Skermanella rosea: one gene and its partner. The protein of the gene in region 1 binds, or shares a complex with, the protein of each later gene. Links are inferred from orthologs where the notes say so. Each region holds a gene or a part of one and is shown on either strand. Other genes may lie near its edges.

Region 1 (8,465 bases):
TCCGCGATCCCGACCTGCAGGACCTGAACGTCACCGTGACCGAGGTCCGGATCAGCCCGGACTTGCGCAACGCGACCGCCTTCATCACCCCCCTGGGCGGCGGCCACTCCGAGGAGACGGTGGCGGCGCTGCGCCGCGCGGCCGCCTTCTTCCGCAGCCAGATCGCCCGCGCGGTCAAGCTGCGCTACGTCCCGACCCTGTCCTTCGAGGCCGACACCTCGTTCGAGTATGCCGACCACATCAACCGCCTGCTGCACGACCCCGAGGTCGCGCGGGACCTGGACGATGAGGAAGAGGACGACGAGGATGCCGCCGAGACCCACAACGGCGGCACCCATGACGGCATGAACGGCGACGGCCCCGGCCACGACGAGCCGGAGTACGAGGACGAGGACGACCTCGACGACGAGGAGGAAGAGGACGAGGAGGATACCGAGTTCGAGGAGGACGACGACCTCGACGAGGATGACGACGAGGACGAAGACGACGTCGAGTACGAGGAAGACGAGGAGGAGGAGGCCGACAAGCCCGCTCCCCTGAAGTCCTCCAAATCCTCCCCCGGCGGCCGAGGCCCCCGTGGCGCGTAAGCGCAAAGGCGTCCCCGTCCACGGCTGGCTGGTCATCGACAAGCCGGCCGGCATGACGTCCACCCAGGTCATGTCCCGGGTCCGCCGCCTGCTCAACGCCGAGAAGGCGGGGCATGGCGGCACCCTCGACCCGATCGCCACCGGCGTCCTGCCGGTCGCCTTCGGCGAGGCGACCAAGACGGTGGCCTATGCCATGGACGGCGCCAAGACCTACCGCTTCCGCCTGCGCTGGGGCGAGCAGACCACCACCGACGACCTGGAAGGCAGCGTCATCGCGACCAGCCCGAACCGCCCGACCGAGGACGAGATCGAGGCGGCGCTGGAGGCGTTCCAGGGCGAGATCTCCCAGGTGCCGCCCCAGTTCTCGGCGATCAAGGTGGACGGGGAGCGCGCCTACGACCTGGCGCGCGAGGGGGAGACGGTCGAGCTGGCGCCCCGCATCGTCCGCATCGACGGCTTCCACCTGATCGGACTGCCGGACGCCGACCACGCCGATTTCGAGGTGGAATGCGGCAAGGGCACCTATATGCGGAGCCTGGCGCGCGATCTTGCCCTGGCATTGGGCACCGTCGGGCACATAACGCGCCTCCGGCGGCTCAACGTGGGCTCTTTCACGCTCGAAAACGCGATTTCCCTGGACGATCTGGCGGCCATGGAGCATGGTGCCGCCGTCGAAAGACTTCTGCTTCCGATCGAGACGGCGCTGGACGACATCCCGGCGTTCGCCCTGACCGAAGCCGAAGCGCACCGACTGAGACTTGGCCAAACGGTGGCGTTGTTGCGCCGGCAGGATCGCGAGAGGCTTGAAGGCCTCGACTACGATCCGTCGGGCGACGGTGCTGTCGTTTTAGCCGTTTCCGGCGGCAAGCCGGTGGCGCTGGCCCGCGTCGAAGGGGCGGAGATCCGCCCGGTGCGCGTATTGAACCTGTAAGCATCAACCAGACCTGATTGGAGAGACCCGATGTCGATCACTGCCGAGCGCAAGCAGGAGCTGATCAAGGAATACACCACCGGTGCCAACGATACCGGTTCCCCCGAAGTGCAGGTCGCGATCCTGTCCGAGCGGATCCGGAACCTGACCGAGCACCTGCAGACCCACAAGAAGGACTTCCACAGCCGCCGCGGCCTGCTGGTCATGGTCGGCCAGCGCCGCAGCCTGCTGGACTACCTGAAGCGCAAGAATGTCGGCCGCTACGAGCAGCTGATCCAGCGTCTCGGCCTGCGCCGCTAAGGCCAGGGTCTTTCCGCACACCGCCCACCGGACAATTCCGTTTGCCGAAACCAGCCCGGATCCCTGACCGTCCAGGCTCCGCTTCGCGGAGCGGGCGGCGGGCTGCGGTGTGCACGGCATCATCCCGCCCGCGAATGATTTTTTCGCGGGCGGGAAATGCTTTCGGCTCCATTTCATTGATGAGCTTTGCCTGCCGGCCCGGACACGCTCCCGGTCGGCTTTCGGCCTGTGCTCATGCGGGCCTGTTTTCACGCGGGGTCGACAACGACTGAGGACCCCGGCCCACGCCATCCAATCCGGGATGGCTTGGGCGTCGGATGGAAGGAAGAAACAATGTTCAACGTCTACAGAAAAGAAATCGATTGGGGCGGACGCAAGCTGGTCCTGGAGACCGGGAAGGTCGCCCGCCAGGCCGATGGCGCCGTGATGGCGACGTACGGCGAGACGACCGTGCTCTGCACCGTCGTCGCGGCCAAGGCGGCCAAGCCCGGGGTCGATTTCTTTCCGCTGACCGTCAATTACCAGGAAAAGGCGTTCGCCGCCGGCAAGATCCCGGGCGGCTTCTTCAAGCGTGAAGGCCGTCCCTCCGAGAAGGAGACGCTGGTCAGCCGCCTGATCGACCGGCCGATCCGCCCGCTGTTCGCCGACGGCTTCCGCAACGAGACGCAGGTCATCTGCACCGTGCTCAGCCACGACATGGAGAACGATCCCGACATCGTCGCCATGGTCGGCACCTCGGCCGCCCTGACCATCTCGGGCATCCCCTTCCTGGGCCCGATCGGCGCCGCCCGCGTCAGCTACCGGAACGGCGAGTACACGCTGAACCCGCTGGTCGACGACGAGGAGGGCGACCTCGACCTGGTAGTCGCGGGTACGCGCGACGGCGTGCTGATGGTCGAGTCCGAGGCCAAGGAACTGTCCGAGGACGTCATGCTGGGCGCCGTCATGTTCGGCCACCGCAGCTTCCAGCCGGTCATCGACGCGATCATCGAGCTGGCCGAGCAGTGCGCCAAGGAACCCTGGGACATGCCCTCGGCCCCCTATGACGCCGCCGCCATCAAGGCCCGCGTCAAGGAGATCGTCGGCGAGGACATCAAGGCGGCCTATTCCGAGATCCGCAAGCAGGACCGCCAGAACAAGCTGGGCGCCGCCAAGCTGAAGGCGCTGGAGGCCCTGACCTCGGACGAGATCCCCGCCGAGGCGATCGCCGGCACCTTCAAGGATGTCGAGAGCGACGTGCTGCGCGGCACGGTCATCGACACCGGCCGCCGGATCGACGGCCGCTCGACCACCGACATCCGCCAGATCGTGGCCGAGGTCGGCGTGCTGCCCCGCGCCCACGGCTCCGCCCTGTTCACCCGCGGCGAGACCCAGGCCCTGGTGGTCGCCACGCTGGGCACCAGCCAGGACGAGCAGATCATCGACGCGCTGGAAGGCGAGTACCGCGAGAGCTTCATGCTCCACTACAACTTCCCGCCCTACTCGGTCGGCGAGGCGGGCCGCGTCGGCTCCCCCGGCCGGCGCGAGATCGGTCACGGCAAGCTGGCGTGGCGCGCGGTCCGGCCGCTGCTCCCGACCAAGGAGCAGTTCCCCTACACCATGCGGATCGTGTCGGAAATCACCGAGTCCAACGGCTCCTCGTCGATGGCGACCGTCTGCGGCGCCTCGCTGGCGCTGATGGACTCCGGCGCTCCCCTGCCCCGCCCGGTCGCCGGCATCGCCATGGGCCTGATCAAGGAAGACCGCGGCTTCGCCGTGCTGTCCGACATCCTCGGCGACGAGGACCACCTGGGCGACATGGACTTCAAGGTGGCCGGCACCGAGAAGGGCGTCACCGCGCTCCAGATGGATATCAAGATCACCTCGATCACCGAGGAGATCATGCGCGTCGCCCTGGACCAGGCGCGCGGCGGCCGGATGCACATCCTGGGCGAAATGGCCAAGGCGATCGGCGGCGCCCGCGAGGCGGTCAACCAGAACGCCCCGCGCATCACCGTGATCAACATCCCCAAGGAGAAGATCCGCGACGTGATCGGCTCCGGCGGCAAGGTGATCCGCGAGATCGTCGAGCAGACCGGCGCCAAGATCGACATCGAGGACGACGGCACGGTCAAGGTCGCGGCTGTCGACGGCAAGGCCAGCCAGGCAGCCATCGACTGGATCCGCGGCATCGTGGCCGAGCCGGAGCTGGGCGTGGTCTACACCGGCAAGGTCGTGAAGGTGGTCGATTTCGGCGCCTTCGTGAACTTCCTGGGCTCGCGCGACGGTCTGGTCCACATCTCCGAGCTGAAGAACGAGCGCGTCGGCAAGGTCAGCGACGTGGTCAAGCAGGGCGACGAGGTGAAGGTCAAGGTCCTGGGCTTCGACGACCGCGGCAAGGTCAAGCTGTCCATGAAGACGGTCGACCAGGCGACCGGCGAAGACCTGAGCAAGAAGGCCGAGTAGCACGGCGTGACGGCGCCGTCCCGGCCGGGGCGGCGCCGTCTCCGCATTGGTCGCGTTTGGAACAATGGCCGGCGAACCTTGTTTGATCTGATCTCAAGGTTCTACCCGTGTGTGTAAAGAAGAAACGGCGGCTTACGGACCGGTCTCCATCAGGGGAGGGCACACGGAACCTGATAGCTCAGGAGGCCAGACGTGCAGACTCCTCCCAAGGAGATGGGCAACATCGCCCTGATCAACCATCCGTCGCGGGAGAACCCCTTCCGCAGCGTGGTCGAAGGCAGCCGGATGCCGATCGTGGTCACCGATCCCAACCAGGACGACAACCCGATCGTCTTCGCGAACCAGGCGTTCGTCGACCTGACCGGCTACGATCTCGACGAGATCATCGGCCATAACTGCCGCTTCCTCCAGGGCCCCGACTCGGATCCGGAAGTACGCCGCCTGATCGGCGGCGCCCTTGCCGAGCAGCACGACATCAAGATCGAGGTCCTGAACTACCGGAAGAACGGCACCGCGTTCTGGAACGAGCTGTATATCAGCCCGATCCATGACGAGGAAGGCAACCTGCTATACTTCTTCGGCTCCCAGCTCGACTGCACGCTGCGCCGCCAGGCCGCCGCCCGCATCGTCGAGGCCAACGCCCAGCTCGAACGCCGGGTCGAGGAGCGCACCCGCGACCTGGAGCAGGCGCTCCGCCACCGCGAGGTTCTGCTCCACGAGCTTCAGCACCGGGTCAAGAACAACCTCCAGGTCATGGCCAGCCTGATCCGGCTGCAGGCCGGCCGCAGCGACAGCGACGCGATGAAGGCGGGCCTCGACAACCTGCTCCACCGCATCAATGCCCTGGAGCTGATCTACCGCAAGCTCTACACGGCCGACGCCGGCCCGACGCTGGAACTCGGCGGCTATCTGGCGGAAATCTGCGAGACGCTGGCGAACTTCCACGGCCCGGACCGCGGCATCGCCCTGGACGTGCGGACCCGGCCCTGCCACGTGCCGGTCGAGACGGCCCTGCCGCTCGGCCTGATCCTGAACGAGCTTGTCACCAACAGCTTCCGCCACGCCTTCGCCGAGGGGAAGACCGGCACCATCCGGCTGAAACTCGAACCGCTCGACGGGACCCGCTGGGAGTTGCGGATCGGCGACGACGGGGTCGGCGCCGCCGGCGGCCTGGACTGGGAGACCAACAACAACCTGGGCCTCTCCCTGGTCAAGGCCCTGGCGAAGCAGATCCGCGCCACCGTGGAAGTCGACGGCAGCGCCGGCACCCTGTTCACCCTGACCTTCCAAGCCCAGGCGGCGGATGCCCGGGCCGGACGCTCGGCGGCGGGATAGGGGAAAATCGGCCACAGATGAACGCAGATAAACACAGATGAAAATCCCGATAATCGCTTTCAGATGACGGAAGCTTCGGCAATCAGAAGTTCATCTGTGTTTATCTGCGTCCATCTGTGGCCGAATCTTTACACCCTCATCATGAAATAGCGCCCCGGCCGGACCGTCTCCGGCGGGCGCAGGGGTTCCCACCGGGGCATGCCCAGGTCCTGGTCGCTGACCACGACGCCGCCGCGCGCCATCAGCTTGTGCAGGCGCGGCGCCAGGAAAGCCGCCAGCTCGGCGTTGGCTCCGGGATCGCCGGAGCCGATATCCACGTGGGCCAGCGCCGCGGGCGCGCCGATCACGGTTCCGGCCGTGTCCAGCGTCTCGAACAGGTCGCCCAGCAGCAGGCACTCGGCCGGGGGAATGCAGTCGGGATGGGCGGCGACCTGCCGCTCGAACACGAAGATCGTGCGCTCCGGCAGCAGCGAGCGCAGATGGTCGTAGGTCCGGCCGTTGCCCAGGCCGAACTCCAGCACCGGCCCGGGAACGTCGCGGATCAGGTCCGCGGCGGCGTTGAGGCAGTCGCGCTGGGCGCTGACCCGCCTGATGAAACTGTCCAACCGGCTCATGAACCGCCTTCTGTAGATTACGTCACGTGTGCGGCGGACCGCCGTGGGCGACGGCTTCGCGCAGCTGCCGGGTCGTGTTCTCCAGGCGCTGGGCCAGCACCCTCATGATCTCCACCGCCATCTGCGGAAACTCGGTGACCATGCGGAAGAACAGGTCCTTCGAAATGCACAGCGTGGTCATGTCGGTGACCGCGACCACGCTGGCGGTACGGGGCACGTCGCACAGGATCGCGATCTCGCCGATGAAATCGTTGCGGCCGACCTTGGCGACCGTCAACGGCCCGTTCGGCGTATCGACCGTTACGTCCGCCTCGCCGTCCACGATGATGAACGCGCTGTTCCCCATTTCGTTCTGGGTGAACAGGCAGTCGCCCGCGTGGAAGGCGACTCGCTCGCTGGTGAAGGCCAGCAGCTTCAGCTTGCTCGTCTCCACGTTGGCGAACATGGGGATCCTGCGCAGCAGTTCGACTTCTTCGGCAAGGCTCACGACACGCTACTCCCGCTTCCGGCTTCTCATCATCCAACTGCCCGTCATTCGGCCGCCAGCAACTCGTGCATGACGGTGCCCGGCTTGTCCAGGTCCTGATAGCTCCCATGCTCGGCGATCTGTCCGCCCCGAAGCACCAGCGTCTGGTCGAACCGCCGGGCGATGCTGGGCCTGTGCAAGACCCAGACCACGCCGCGCCCCTGGCGCTCCTCCAGGATCGCGTCATGGATGCGCGTCTGGCTGGCGCCGTCCAGTCCGGCGGTCGCCTCGTTGATCACCAGCAGGTCGGGGCTCTTCAGGATGGCGCGGGCCAGCGCCACCTTCTGCCGCTGCACCCGGGACAGCCGCGAGCCCGAGACGCCGACATAATGGTCCAGCCCGATCTCCTGGATGGTCTCGCGCAGGTGCAGCTCCTCGATCACCTGGGCCACCAGCCGCCCGACCTTGCCGCCGACCTGGGCTTGGCCGTACGCGACCTTCCCGAACAGGATGTTGTCCTGGATGGTCGAGGCCGAGTTGTAGCTGTCCTCGACGAAGAACTCGATGCTCTCGCGCAGGCCCTCCGGCAGGTCGCGGGCGAAGACGTGGCGCGCCTCCAGCAAACGCCGCTCCATGCCGTCGTCGATCAGGCCCAGGCGGTGGCGGGCCGGGATCAGCTTGAAGGGCAGCGCCATCAGGCGGCGCTTCTCCTCCGGCTTCAGGCTGTCGACGCCTTCCTTGTCCGCCTTCGCCACCATCGGCTGGAAATCGGGCAGCTCCTCCGAGCTGATGAAGCTGAACTGCTCGAAGAACTGGTGACCCGGCGGCAAGTCGGCGAACAGCTCGATCATCGTGCGGGCGACCTGGACGCCCATGTTCAGGAAGTCGCGGGTCAGCCCGACCTTCTCCAGCACGCCCAGCACATAGGTGTTCTCCGCCATGCTGTCGACCGCGAAGACCGGCCCGACCGGGCTGCCGAACAGCAGGTTCTCGGCCACCGTCGCGTTGTTGTTGAACCGGTCGGGATGCCAGATCTCGACCAGCGACCGCATCGCCGGCTGGGCCAGCTCGGCCCTCAACGCCGCCCGCGCCTCCAGGATGCGCGCGACCACGTCCCCGTCGCCGCCCTTCGCCAGGGTGCCGTTCAGCCCCAGCCGGTAGACGTCGTCCGCCAGGTCGACCATGTCCAGCACGGCCAGCGTGCGCCGGCGCAGGCTTTCGGGACCGTCGCAGCCGGCGGCGACATAGTCGATCCAGTCCGCATCAAGCGGGAAGTCGGTATTGCCGGCGGCCCTTGACTCCGCGGCCCGGCGCCGGTGCTCGGCGGCCGACCTCTCGTCGCCTTCGTGCACGGCCAGCGGCCGGTGGCGCAGCCCGTAATACAGGTTGTCGCGCAGGCTGGCGGTGAACATGTAGCTGTTCTGCCCGACATAGGCGATGCGTCGTCCCGTGACCGCCTCCGGCAGATGCGCCAGATCCTGCTCGCCGATCCGGATGCGGCCGGCCGTCGGCATCAGCAGGCGGGCGGCCAGCAGGGCGAACTCGTCCCGCCCGGCACCGCCGACGATCGCCGTGTGCCCGTCGAGCGGCAGCGTGCAGGACACGCCGTCCAGGATCTTCGGCCCGTTGTCCTCGCCGAACGAGACGTTGGTGAAGACCATCGGCCCGGTCAGCCTCGACTCCGGGCCGGCGTCGGTCGCGATCAGGCCCGCGGCCATCAGTTCGGGCACGTCGAACTGCTCGATCACCTGCTCGTACTTGATCCGGATGTCTTCCTTCATCTGGTA
Region 2 (9,933 bases), 4.1 Mb from region 1 along the record:
GTGCGCGGCCCGAACCGTCCGTCGATGCCCCCCGGGTCGAACCCGTTGACGGCAAGCTCCCGCTGAATGCCCTCGACCATCGCGGTCGGGGCGGGCTGGCAGGCCGCCCAGGCCGGGCCGCCCGCCAAGAGCGTCAGCATCGCCGCGCCGACGCACCATCCCGCACCCTTCATCCACACACCTCTTTCGATCACCCTGTCCTCAGTCCGCCGCTTCGCTGTCGCCTTGCCCCTTGATGCGCTGGGCCAGGGCCGCGGCAAGGAACTCGTCGATGTCCCCGTCCAGCACGGCGCCGCTCTGGCTGGTTTCCACGCCGGTCCGCAGGTCCTTGACCATCTGGTAGGGCTGCAACACGTAGGAGCGGATCTGGTGCCCCCAGCCGATGTCCGACTTGGTGGCCTCCAGCGCTGCGGCCGCATCCTCCCGCTTCTTCAGTTCCGCCTCGTAAAGGCGCGCCCGAAGCATGTCGAAGGCCTTGGCACGGTTCTTGTGCTGGGACCGTTCCTGCTGGCACTGCACGACGATGTTGGTCGGGATGTGCGTGATGCGGACCGCCGAGTCGGTCTTGTTGATGTGCTGGCCGCCGGCGCCCGACGCCCGATAGGTGTCGATGCGCAGGTCCTTGTCCAGGATCTCGACGTCGATCTTGTCGTCGATCACCGGGCTGACCGCGACGCTGGCGAAGCTGGTATGCCGGCGCGCCTGGCTGTCATAGGGGCTGATCCGGACCAGACGATGGACGCCGGCCTCCGTCTTCAGCCAGCCATAGGCGTTATGGCCCTTGATCTGCACCGTCGCGGACTTGATGCCCGCCTCTTCGCCGGCGCTCTCTTCCAACCATTCGGTCTTGTAGCCGTGCTGCTCCGCCCAGCGCAGATACATGCGCAGGAGCATCTCGGCCCAGTCCTGGGCCTCGGTTCCGCCAGCGCCGGCGTTGACTTCCAGGAAGCAGTCGTTGGCATCGGCCTCGCCGGACAGGAGGCTTTCCAGTTCCAGCTTGGCGGCTTTGTCCTTGAGCGCCAGCAGGGTGTTCTCCGCGTCGGTGACGACGGTCTGGTCCTCTTCCGCCTCACCCATCTCGATCAGCTCGATGCTGTCGTTCAGCTCGCGCTCCAATGCCCGATAGCCGTTGACCGCGGAGTCGAGCTGGGTCCGCTCGCGCATCACCTTCTGCGCGCGGTCGGCATCGTTCCAGAGATTGGGATCCTCGGAGATGGCGTTCAGTTCGTCCAGGCGCCTGACTGCATTTTCCCAGTCAAAGATGCCTCCTCAGCAGCGCCAGCGATTCCCTGATCGCCTCGGCAGCCGCTTCGATCTCGGCTCGCATGGCGGGCCTCCTCGTCGCTATTGTTCAAGATCTCTGTTCAGTGACGCTTACTTAGACCCTTGAGGCTTCCGCGCCAAGGGTCAATAGAGACCGCCCGTGCCCGTCGAGACAGGCGCCTGCTCCTGCCCTTGGGGACGGCCCGGCGGCGGAACGCTGCCCGGCGGGAGGAATGCGCCGCCACCGGGACCGGAGCCGGACGCGATCTCGCTGCCGTCCAGGACGACGTAGTCGCCGGGACGGGGCTCGGTCCCCGGCTTGAAGGCCTCCCAGATCGCGTTGCGCTGGCCGGGCTCGGCAAGTTGGCCGGTCGCGGCGTCGACGCGGACCAGCCGGATGCCGGGCGGCATGCGGAACGGCGTCGCCGGCTCGCCCTTCAGGGCATCGGCCATGAAATCCTTGAAGACCGGAGCCGATACCGAGCCGCCGGTCTCCTTCGCGCCCAGCGAGCGGGGCTGGTCGAAGCCGATATAGAGGCCGACCGCCAGGTCGGGGGAGAAACCGACGAACCATGCATCCAGCGAGTCGTTGGTGGTGCCGGTCTTGCCGGCGAGCGGCTTGCCGATCGACGAGATCATCCTGGCGGTGCCGCGCTGGACGACCCCTTCGAGGATGGAGACCATCTGGTAGGCCGTCCGCGGGTCGATCACGCTCTCCCGTGCGTCGGGCACGTCCGGGACCGCGAGGTCGGGCGACCACTGGATGCCGCCGCAGTTCGGGCAGGGCCGCATGTCGTGCTTGAAGACCACCTTGCCGGTATGGTCCTGGATACGGTCGATGAAGGCCGGGATCACCTTCTTGCCGCCGTTCACGATCATGGAATAGGCGGTGGTCATCTTCAGCACGGTGGTCTCGCCGGCCCCGAGCGACATCGACAGGACGGGCGGAAGCTTGTCGACCACGCCGAACCGCTCGGCATAGTCGGCGACCCTGTCCATGCCGATGCTGTTGGCGAGACGTACGGTCATGACGTTGCGGGACTTCTCCATGCCGACCCGCAGCGTGGTCGGCCCGAGGAAGTCTTCCGAATAGTTCTGCGGCCGCCACAGCGCCTGTCCTGGACCCGGCTGGATCGCGAAGGGCGCGTCCATCACGAGGCTCGAGGGCGTGAAGCCGTTGTCCAGCGCCGCCATGTAGACGAACGGCTTGAACGACGAGCCGGGCTGGCGCAGCGCCTGGGTGGCCCGGTTGAACACGCTGATCCGGGAGCTGAAGCCGCCGCTCATGGCCAGCACGCGGCCGGTATGGGGGTCCATCGCGACCAAGCCCCCCTGTACCGCCGGGATCTGGCGGAGCCCGTACGTGCCGGAGGGCAGGTCCTTGCCCTTCGCGTCCTTGGCGACCGGCTCGACCAGGATGACCTCGCCCTGGGCCAGAACGTCGCCGGCCTGCCTGACCTCGGGGCCGGTCCTTTCGCCCTCGACCCAGCGGCGCGCCCATTTCAGCTCCGACAGCGGGATGCGGCCCCGTCCGCCGTCCGCAAGGCCGATCTGCGCCTCGCCCGCCTCGACCTCCAGCACGGCGGCCATCTGCCAGATCTCGCCGCCGGCCGGCACCGGCATCTCGGCAAGCTGCTTCGCCCAGTTCTGGAAGCTCTCGAGCTTGCCGACCGGGCCGCGCCAGCCGTGGCGGCGATCGTACGCGATCAGGCCGTCACGCAGGCTGCGCGTCGCGATGTCCTGGAGTTGGGGGTCGACGGTCGTCCGCACGGAGTAGCCGCCTTCGTAGAGCTTCTGCTCCCCGAAGCGGGCGAGAAGCTGGCGGCGGACTTCCTCCGCGAAATAGTCGGCGGTGACGTACTCGGTCTCGTCGCGCCGGCGCACCTCCAGCGGCTCGGCCTTGGCCTGGGCGGCCTCCTCCGCGGTGATCGCGCCGTCCTCCTGCATCCGGCCGATCACCCAGTTGCGGCGCGCCACGGCCGCGTCGTGCTGGCGGACCGGATGATAGTTGTTCGGCGCCTTGGGCAGCGCCGCGAGATAGGCCGCCTCGGCGATCGTCAGTTCGTCCAGGGGCTTGTTGAAATAGTTCAGCGCGGCGGCGGCTACGCCGTAGGAGCGGTTCCCCAGGAAGATCTCGTTCAGGTACAGCTCCAGGATCCGGTCCTTCGTGAAGGCCTGCTCCATGCGGAAGGCCAGTATGGCCTCCTTGATCTTGCGCTCGAACGACACCTCGTTGGTCAGCAGGAAGTTCTTGGCGACCTGCTGGGTGATGCCGGAGGCGCCGATCATCCGGCGTCCGCTCGCGACATTCTCCACGTTGACGACGATCGCCCGCAGGATCGCGCCGAAATCCACGCCCCGGTGGCTGTAGAAGTTCTGGTCCTCGGCGGAAATGAAGCCGCGGATCACGCGCTTCGGCATCGCCTCGATCGGGATGAAGACGCGCCGCTCGGTCGCGAACTCGGCCAGCAGGCGCCCGTCCCCGGCATGGACGCGGGTCACGGTCGGCGGCTGGTAGTCGGCCAGCTGGCTGTATTCCGGCAGCCCCTGGCTGTAATGGTGGATTGCGAATACCACGCCGCCGGCAGCCACCACGACGAGGAAGAGAACGGCGGACAGGATCCCGGCTAAGATACGCATTAGTATTCCACGAACGATGAAAAGGCCTCGCGGCCCGTCCGGCCGCAGCCTGAACGGACCAGCCTGTCAGGATCTAACCTGCGGGCGCACACTCTAGCAGATCGAATGCGGCTATGTTGAGGTCAAGACCGGCTTACGCCGGTCCTTGCGGCGAAATACCCATCGATGCTCCGCTGGATCGAACGCGCGATCCGCGCCCGGTGTTCCGCCTGCTCCAGCAGTTTCGCGTCCTGCGGGCTCGACAGGTAACCCAGTTCCATCAGCACCGAAGGCACGTCCGGAGCCGTCAGCACCGCGAATCCGGCGGAGCGGTGGGGGCGCGGCACCAGCCTGGCATGCCGCCCGACCTCCTCGACCAGCAGGTTGGCCAACCGGCGGGACTGGTTCATCGTGTCGCGCTGGGCCAGGTCGATCAGGATGCTCACGACCTCGTCGTTCTCCGCCGTCAGGTTGACGCCGCCCAGGGCGTCGGCCCTGTTCTCGCGGGCCGCCAGCATGTCGGCCTCGCGGTCGGACGCCTTGTCCGACAGCGAATAGATCGACATGCCGCGCATGTCGCTGCTGCCGATCGAGTCCGCGTGCAGGGAAATGAACAGGTCGGCGCCGGCCTCGCGCGCCAGTGCCACGCGGTCGCGCAGGCGGAGGAAGACGTCGCTGTCCCGGGTCAGGACGACCCTGTACCGCCCGGTGGCGACGAGCTGGTCGCGCACCACCCGGGCCATCGCCAGCGTGATGTCCTTCTCGTAGACCCCGGTGACGCTGATGGCGCCGGGATCGACGCCGCCATGGCCGGGGTCCAGCGCGATGACCCGCCGCGCGTCGGTCCGTGGGCTTGGCCGGCGGGGCGGCAGCGGCACGGCTCCCAGGGCGGCCAGGGTCGCCGGCCCGTCACCAGCATCTTCCCGAAGGCCCGCCGGCATCTGCGGCGGGACGACCGCGGCGGCCGTGGGGGACATGGTGACGGCGACCGTGTCGGTCGGCAGGTCCGGAAGCCGTGGAACCGAGCGGGCGGCGGCGGTGCTCAGGGGGACGGTGTAGGCCGGCGCCGGCGGCGCGCCGTCGGCGCTCCCCCTCGTTCCGACAACCCGGCTCAATTCCGCCGCGAAGGTGCCGGGCCCCACCGACTCGAGGTCGAGCACGAACCGGGGCTGCCTGCCGTCGCGCGGCGGGATGAGGAACGCTTCCCGGATGCGGACCGGACCGGCAACCTCCAGCACCAGCCGGAGGGTGCCCGGACGGAAGGAGGCGTAACGATAGCCGCGCACCAGCCCGGCCGCGGCACCGCCCCGGTTGGCGGAGGCGTCCCAGTCCAGGTCGGGCAGATCGACCACGACCCGGTAGGGGTCGGGCAGCGTGAATACCCTGAAATCGATCTGGTCGGTGACCTCCATCACGAATCGGGTCTTGTCCGGATGGACGCCGAGCCGCGCATCGACCACCGCGGGCCGCGCAGCCGCCTGCCCCGCGTGCGCCGCGGCCAGCCAGAAGACGGCGAGGATCAGGAACAGCGCGCGCAGCGTCGGTCTCCGAAAGGGCACGAACGATCGATTTTGCCATAGATATACCCTAAGAAAATCAAAGTGTTCAAGCATGATCATCACAAACCGCCTCAGTCCCGCCACGTCGCCGCCCGGAGGGCCGCCGTGTGCCGCGCCGGTTGAGCCGCCGCACACTGTCACCATTCCAACAAGACAATTCTGTGATTGAGGAATGCGGCGCCCCCCATTATGGTAGGGGTGCGACATACCGCATTCCGCCGATCCCCACTTGGGAGAGGCGGCGTCGCCTTCGGGTAACGTGCTGCCGCTTATCGGTTTTTTTTCAGGCAGCGCACCGGCCGGGTGGCGCTTACGGAACCTGCGGTGGAGGAGAAACCTTGAAGCTGGCTTCGGCCCCGTCGGGCCGTGAGCCCGGCGTCCGGTGCCCCGCCCGTCCTGGCTGCTGTGGAAAGCGCCGTTAGACGATCCGGTGGGAACCGTGCCGAACGCTTCGCCTTTGACGATGACGCGCCGCCACCCGTAAGTCGCGCGGGGGCCCGGCGGCGTCACGAGGTAGACATATGGCAAAGCGCATGTTGATTGACGCGACCCATTCCGAGGAGACTCGGGTGGTCGTGGTCAATGGTAACAAGCTGGACGAGCTCGATTTCGAAATCGCCAGCAAGAAGCAGTTAAAAGGCAACATATACCTGGCCAAGGTGACGCGGGTCGAGCCATCGCTCCAGGCCGCCTTCGTCGAGTACGGCGGCAACCGTCACGGTTTCCTGGCCTTCTCCGAAATCCACCCGGATTATTACCGCATCCCGGTCGCCGACCGCGAAGCGCTGCTCGCCCAGGAACGCGACCTGGAAGAGCGCGAGGACACCATCGGCGCCGACGTCGAGATGGGAGATCCCCGGCCGGGCCGCGGCTCACGACGCCAGGGCCGCTCCGAGTCGTTCGGGGAAGGTCGCGACGAATCGGGCGGCGACTCCGGCCAGCCCGCCTCTGAAATCCCGGCGGCCGGGCCGTCCGGCGAGGTTCCCGGGACCGGCGAGCAGCCCCCCTATGAAAGCCAGTCCACCGTCCCCGCCGCTTCGGAGCGAGGGGCCGCGGCACCGGCCGAGGATCGGCAGGCCGGAACCACCGGCGATGCCGGCACCGTCCATCACGCCGAGAACGATATCCCCCACGACTGGTTCGCGCCCGATGAGCCGGCGCCCGATTTCCAGGCGGAGAGCGACTCCAGCCCCGACGGGACGCCCGGCGACGACACCGGTGGGCAGGATGACGGTCCCGACGACGACAAGCCGACCCGGTACCAGCCGGCGAGCCTGCCGCGCGAGGAGCGCAGCGAGCCCTACGACCCGAACGAGAGCTATTCCGGCGACCACCAGGCCGATGCCGCCGCGGCGCAATCCGACGAGCCCGGGGCGGTTCCCTCCGCCGGGGACGTCATCCGCCCCGGCGCGGAGGAATTGCCCGCCCCGGCAGCCGAATTCGGCGCCGGGGCCGAGGCGCCGGTAGCCGAGCATCCCGGCGCCGTCGAGTCCGACGACGAGGACGATCGGGACGACTCCCGGGACGCCGATGCCGACGAGGATGAAGGCGACGATGCGCCCCGCGGCCGCCGCGACGACCGGCAGGGCCGCCGCGGCCGGGGCGATGCCGACGAGGGCCCGGTGGACGAACTGGTCGGCGACGAGGCCGAGGACGTCCAGCGCCGCCGTCCCCGTCCGCTGCGCAGCTACAAGATCCAGGAAGTCATCAAGCGCCGGCAGATCCTGCTGGTCCAGGTCGTCAAGGAGGAGCGCGGCAACAAGGGCGCCGCCCTGACGACATACCTGTCCCTGCCGGGCCGCTACTGCGTGCTGATGCCCAACACCGGGCGCGGCGGCGGGATCTCGCGGAAGATCACCAATCCGCAGGACCGCAAGCGCCTGAAGGAAATGCTGTCGGACCTCGACATTCCCGAAGGCATGGCGGTGATCCTGCGCACCGCGGGAATGGAGCGGACGAAGCCGGAGATAAAACGCGACCTGGAGTACCTGCTGCGGCTGTGGGACAGCATCCGCGACCTCACGCTCCAGTCGAGCGCGCCGGCCCTGATCTATGAGGAAGCGAATCTGATCAAGCGGTCGATCCGCGACCTCTACACCAACGACATCGACGAGGTGCATGTCGAAGGCGAGGCGGGCTACCGCGTCGCCCGCGACTTCATGCACATGCTGATGCCGAGCCACACGCGGAAGGTCCACTGCTACCGCGACGAGACGATCCCCCTGTTCTTCCGCTACCAGGTCGAAAGCCAGATCGACGCGATCCACAGCCCGGTCTGCCAGCTGAAGTCCGGCGGCTACATCGTCATCAACCAGACCGAGGCGCTGGTCGCGATCGACGTCAACTCCGGCCGCTCCACCCGCGAGCGGAACATCGAGGAGACGGCCTACAAGACCAACCTTGAGGCCGCCGACGAGGTGGCGCGCCAGTTGCGGCTGCGCGACCTCGCCGGGCTGATCGTCATCGACTTCATCGACATGGAGGACGCGCGGAACAACGCCGCGGTCGAACGCCGCATCAAGGAGGCGATGAAGAACGACCGGGCGCGCATCCAGCTCGGCCGCATTTCCCCCTTCGGCCTGCTCGAACTGTCGCGCCAGCGGCTTCGCCCGAGCCTGATGGAGACCAATTTCGAGAAGTGCCCGCACTGCACGGGCACCGGCATGGTCCGCTCCATCGAATCCGCCGCCCTCTATGTCCTCCGCGCGATCGAGGAGGAAGGCATCCGCAAGCGCTCCAGCGAGATCACGGTCCATGTGGCGACCAAGATCGCGCTGTATATCCTCAACCAGAAGCGCGACGCGCTGGCCGATATCGAGCGACGCTACGGTTTCCGGGTCTTCCTGTTCGGCGACGACACGCTGATCCCGCCGGAATACCGCCTGGAGCGGATCAAGGCCCGCCAAGCCGGCGAGGAGACCGCGCCCGTCATCAGCCCGGAGCGGATCTACGCCGAGACCGACCGCCTGCTCGAGCGGGAGGCGGAGGAAGACGAAGCCGTCGAACAGGTGGAGGCCGTCGAGACCGCGGAGGCGCAGCCCGCCGCGGCGGCCGCTCCGCAGGAGCAGGGCGAGGAGCGTGGCGACCGCCGACGCCGCCGGTCGCGCCGCCGCCGCCGTTTCGACGACCGGACGGAAGCCCGGACCGACGACCAGGGCGAGGAGGAGCGGGAAGAGGCCGCCGACGAACCGGTGGATGAGACCGCGCTCGACCAGCAGTCCGAGGAACTCGACGGCGATATCGACACCGGCGGCGACGATGATGCCGACGATGGCGAGGAAGGGGACGAGTCCGAGAACGGCCAGGCTGACGAGACCGACGCGAACGGCCTGCGCAAGAAGCGCCGGCGCGGCAAGCGCGGTGGACGCCGCCGTGGCCGCGGGCGGGCCGAGGGTGATTTCGAGAACGGCTTCACCGACGACGGCGACCAGCAGGAGGGACCGGAGACGGCCCCGACGGACGGGCAGCCCGCGGCCCCGGAACCGGTTGCCGGGCAGCCCCCGGCCGAGCCCCAGCCCGAACCCGCCTATGCCCAGGCGCATGCCCCGGCCTATGTGGACGATCTTGGAGATCCGTTCGGCGACATCGGCGCGCCCCACACGCCCGAGCCGCCACCCGAGCCCGCTCCCCAGCCGGAACCGGTCGCCGAGCAGCCCCGGGCCGAGCCCGAACGGGTGCCCGAACCCGCGGCCCCGGAGGAGATCGCACCCGTGACGGTGGGCGAACCGGCCGTTCCGGCGGAGATCGTGGCCGAGCAGCCCGAGCCGGCACCGGTCGCGGAGGCACCCGCTGCCGAGGTTCCGGCCACGGAAACTCCGGCTGCGGAGACACCCGTGGCCGAGGAAGCCCCGGTTGCGGAGGCTCCCGCCAAGCCGGTCCGCAAGCGGGCTCCCCGCAAGAAGAAGGTCGCGGAACCCGCGGCCGATGCCGCGCCTGCGGCCGCGGAGGAGACTGCCGCCAAGGCCCCGGCCGCGAAGGCTCCTGCCGAGGAAGCTCCGGCCGCGGAGGCTCCTGCCAAGCCGGTCCGCAAGCGGGCTCCCCGCAAGAAGAAGGTCGCGGAACCGGAGCCTGTGGTCGAGGCGTCTCCCGTCGAACAGGTGCCCGAGCCCGTACCCGAGCCCCTGCCCCAGGAGCCCAGCGCCGGCGACGACCTCTTCATGGACGTGGCGCCGGGACCGATCGAACCGGCCCCGCAACCCGCGCCGGAAACGCAGCCGTCTCCGGAAGCGGAGCCTGCCGCTCCCGAGCAGCCGCCGCGTCCCGCCCGCCGGGGCTGGTGGAACCGAGAGTAAGCCGGCAACGATGCCGCCCCCGGCCTGCGGGCCGGGGGCATGAAGAAAGCCGCTGCGGAGCATCCTCCGCAGCGGCTTTCTTCGCTTCCGGGTCCGGGCAGGGCCGACCTTCGCCCATCAGGGCGAAAGGCGACCCCTGGAACCCGATGCCCCCTTACGCACCCTTGGGTGAAACGGTCCCTTCCGCCGTGGGCGGGGCG

Evidence for each region.
Region 2: the proteins of pnp (region 1) and JL101_RS07555 are in contact, whole or in part, in a cryo-EM structure (PDB 9QH0), measured with the Escherichia coli proteins. The link is inferred for Skermanella rosea from one-to-one orthologs.

Annotation. Positions count from the first base shown.
Region 1 is NZ_CP086111.1:5,756,460-5,764,924, forward strand. The notes cover bases 1,817-4,707. They hold pnp (polyribonucleotide nucleotidyltransferase), read left to right. Parts: upstream 1,817-2,151; coding sequence 2,152-4,263; downstream 4,264-4,707. Other genes in these bases: rpsO (30S ribosomal protein S15), read left to right, coding at 1,817-1,818; JL101_RS26885 (PAS domain-containing protein), read left to right, coding at 4,456-4,707. Outside these bases: tRNA pseudouridine(55) synthase TruB, read left to right, coding at 577-1,518; more of rpsO, read left to right, coding at 1,549-1,816; more of JL101_RS26885, read left to right, coding at 4,708-5,598; JL101_RS26890 (class I SAM-dependent methyltransferase), read right to left, coding at 5,727-6,212; JL101_RS26895 (cyclic nucleotide-binding domain-containing protein), read right to left, coding at 6,235-6,699; JL101_RS26900 (ABC transporter ATP-binding protein/permease), read right to left, coding at 6,744-8,465. UniProt on the Escherichia coli protein: Involved in mRNA degradation. Catalyzes the phosphorolysis of single-stranded polyribonucleotides processively in the 3'- to 5'-direction. Also involved, along with RNase II, in tRNA processing.
Region 2 is NZ_CP086111.1:1,628,773-1,638,705, reverse strand. The notes cover bases 5,575-9,933. They hold JL101_RS07555 (Rne/Rng family ribonuclease), read left to right. Parts: upstream 5,575-5,962; coding sequence 5,963-9,733; downstream 9,734-9,933. Other genes in these bases: aspS (aspartate--tRNA ligase), read right to left, coding at 9,888-9,933. Outside these bases: JL101_RS07575 (peptidoglycan-binding domain-containing protein), read right to left, coding at 1-173; JL101_RS07565 (penicillin-binding protein 1A), read right to left, coding at 1,408-3,903; JL101_RS07560 (N-acetylmuramoyl-L-alanine amidase), read right to left, coding at 4,026-5,441. UniProt on the Escherichia coli protein: Endoribonuclease that plays a central role in RNA processing and decay. Required for the maturation of 5S and 16S rRNAs and the majority of tRNAs. Also involved in the degradation of most mRNAs.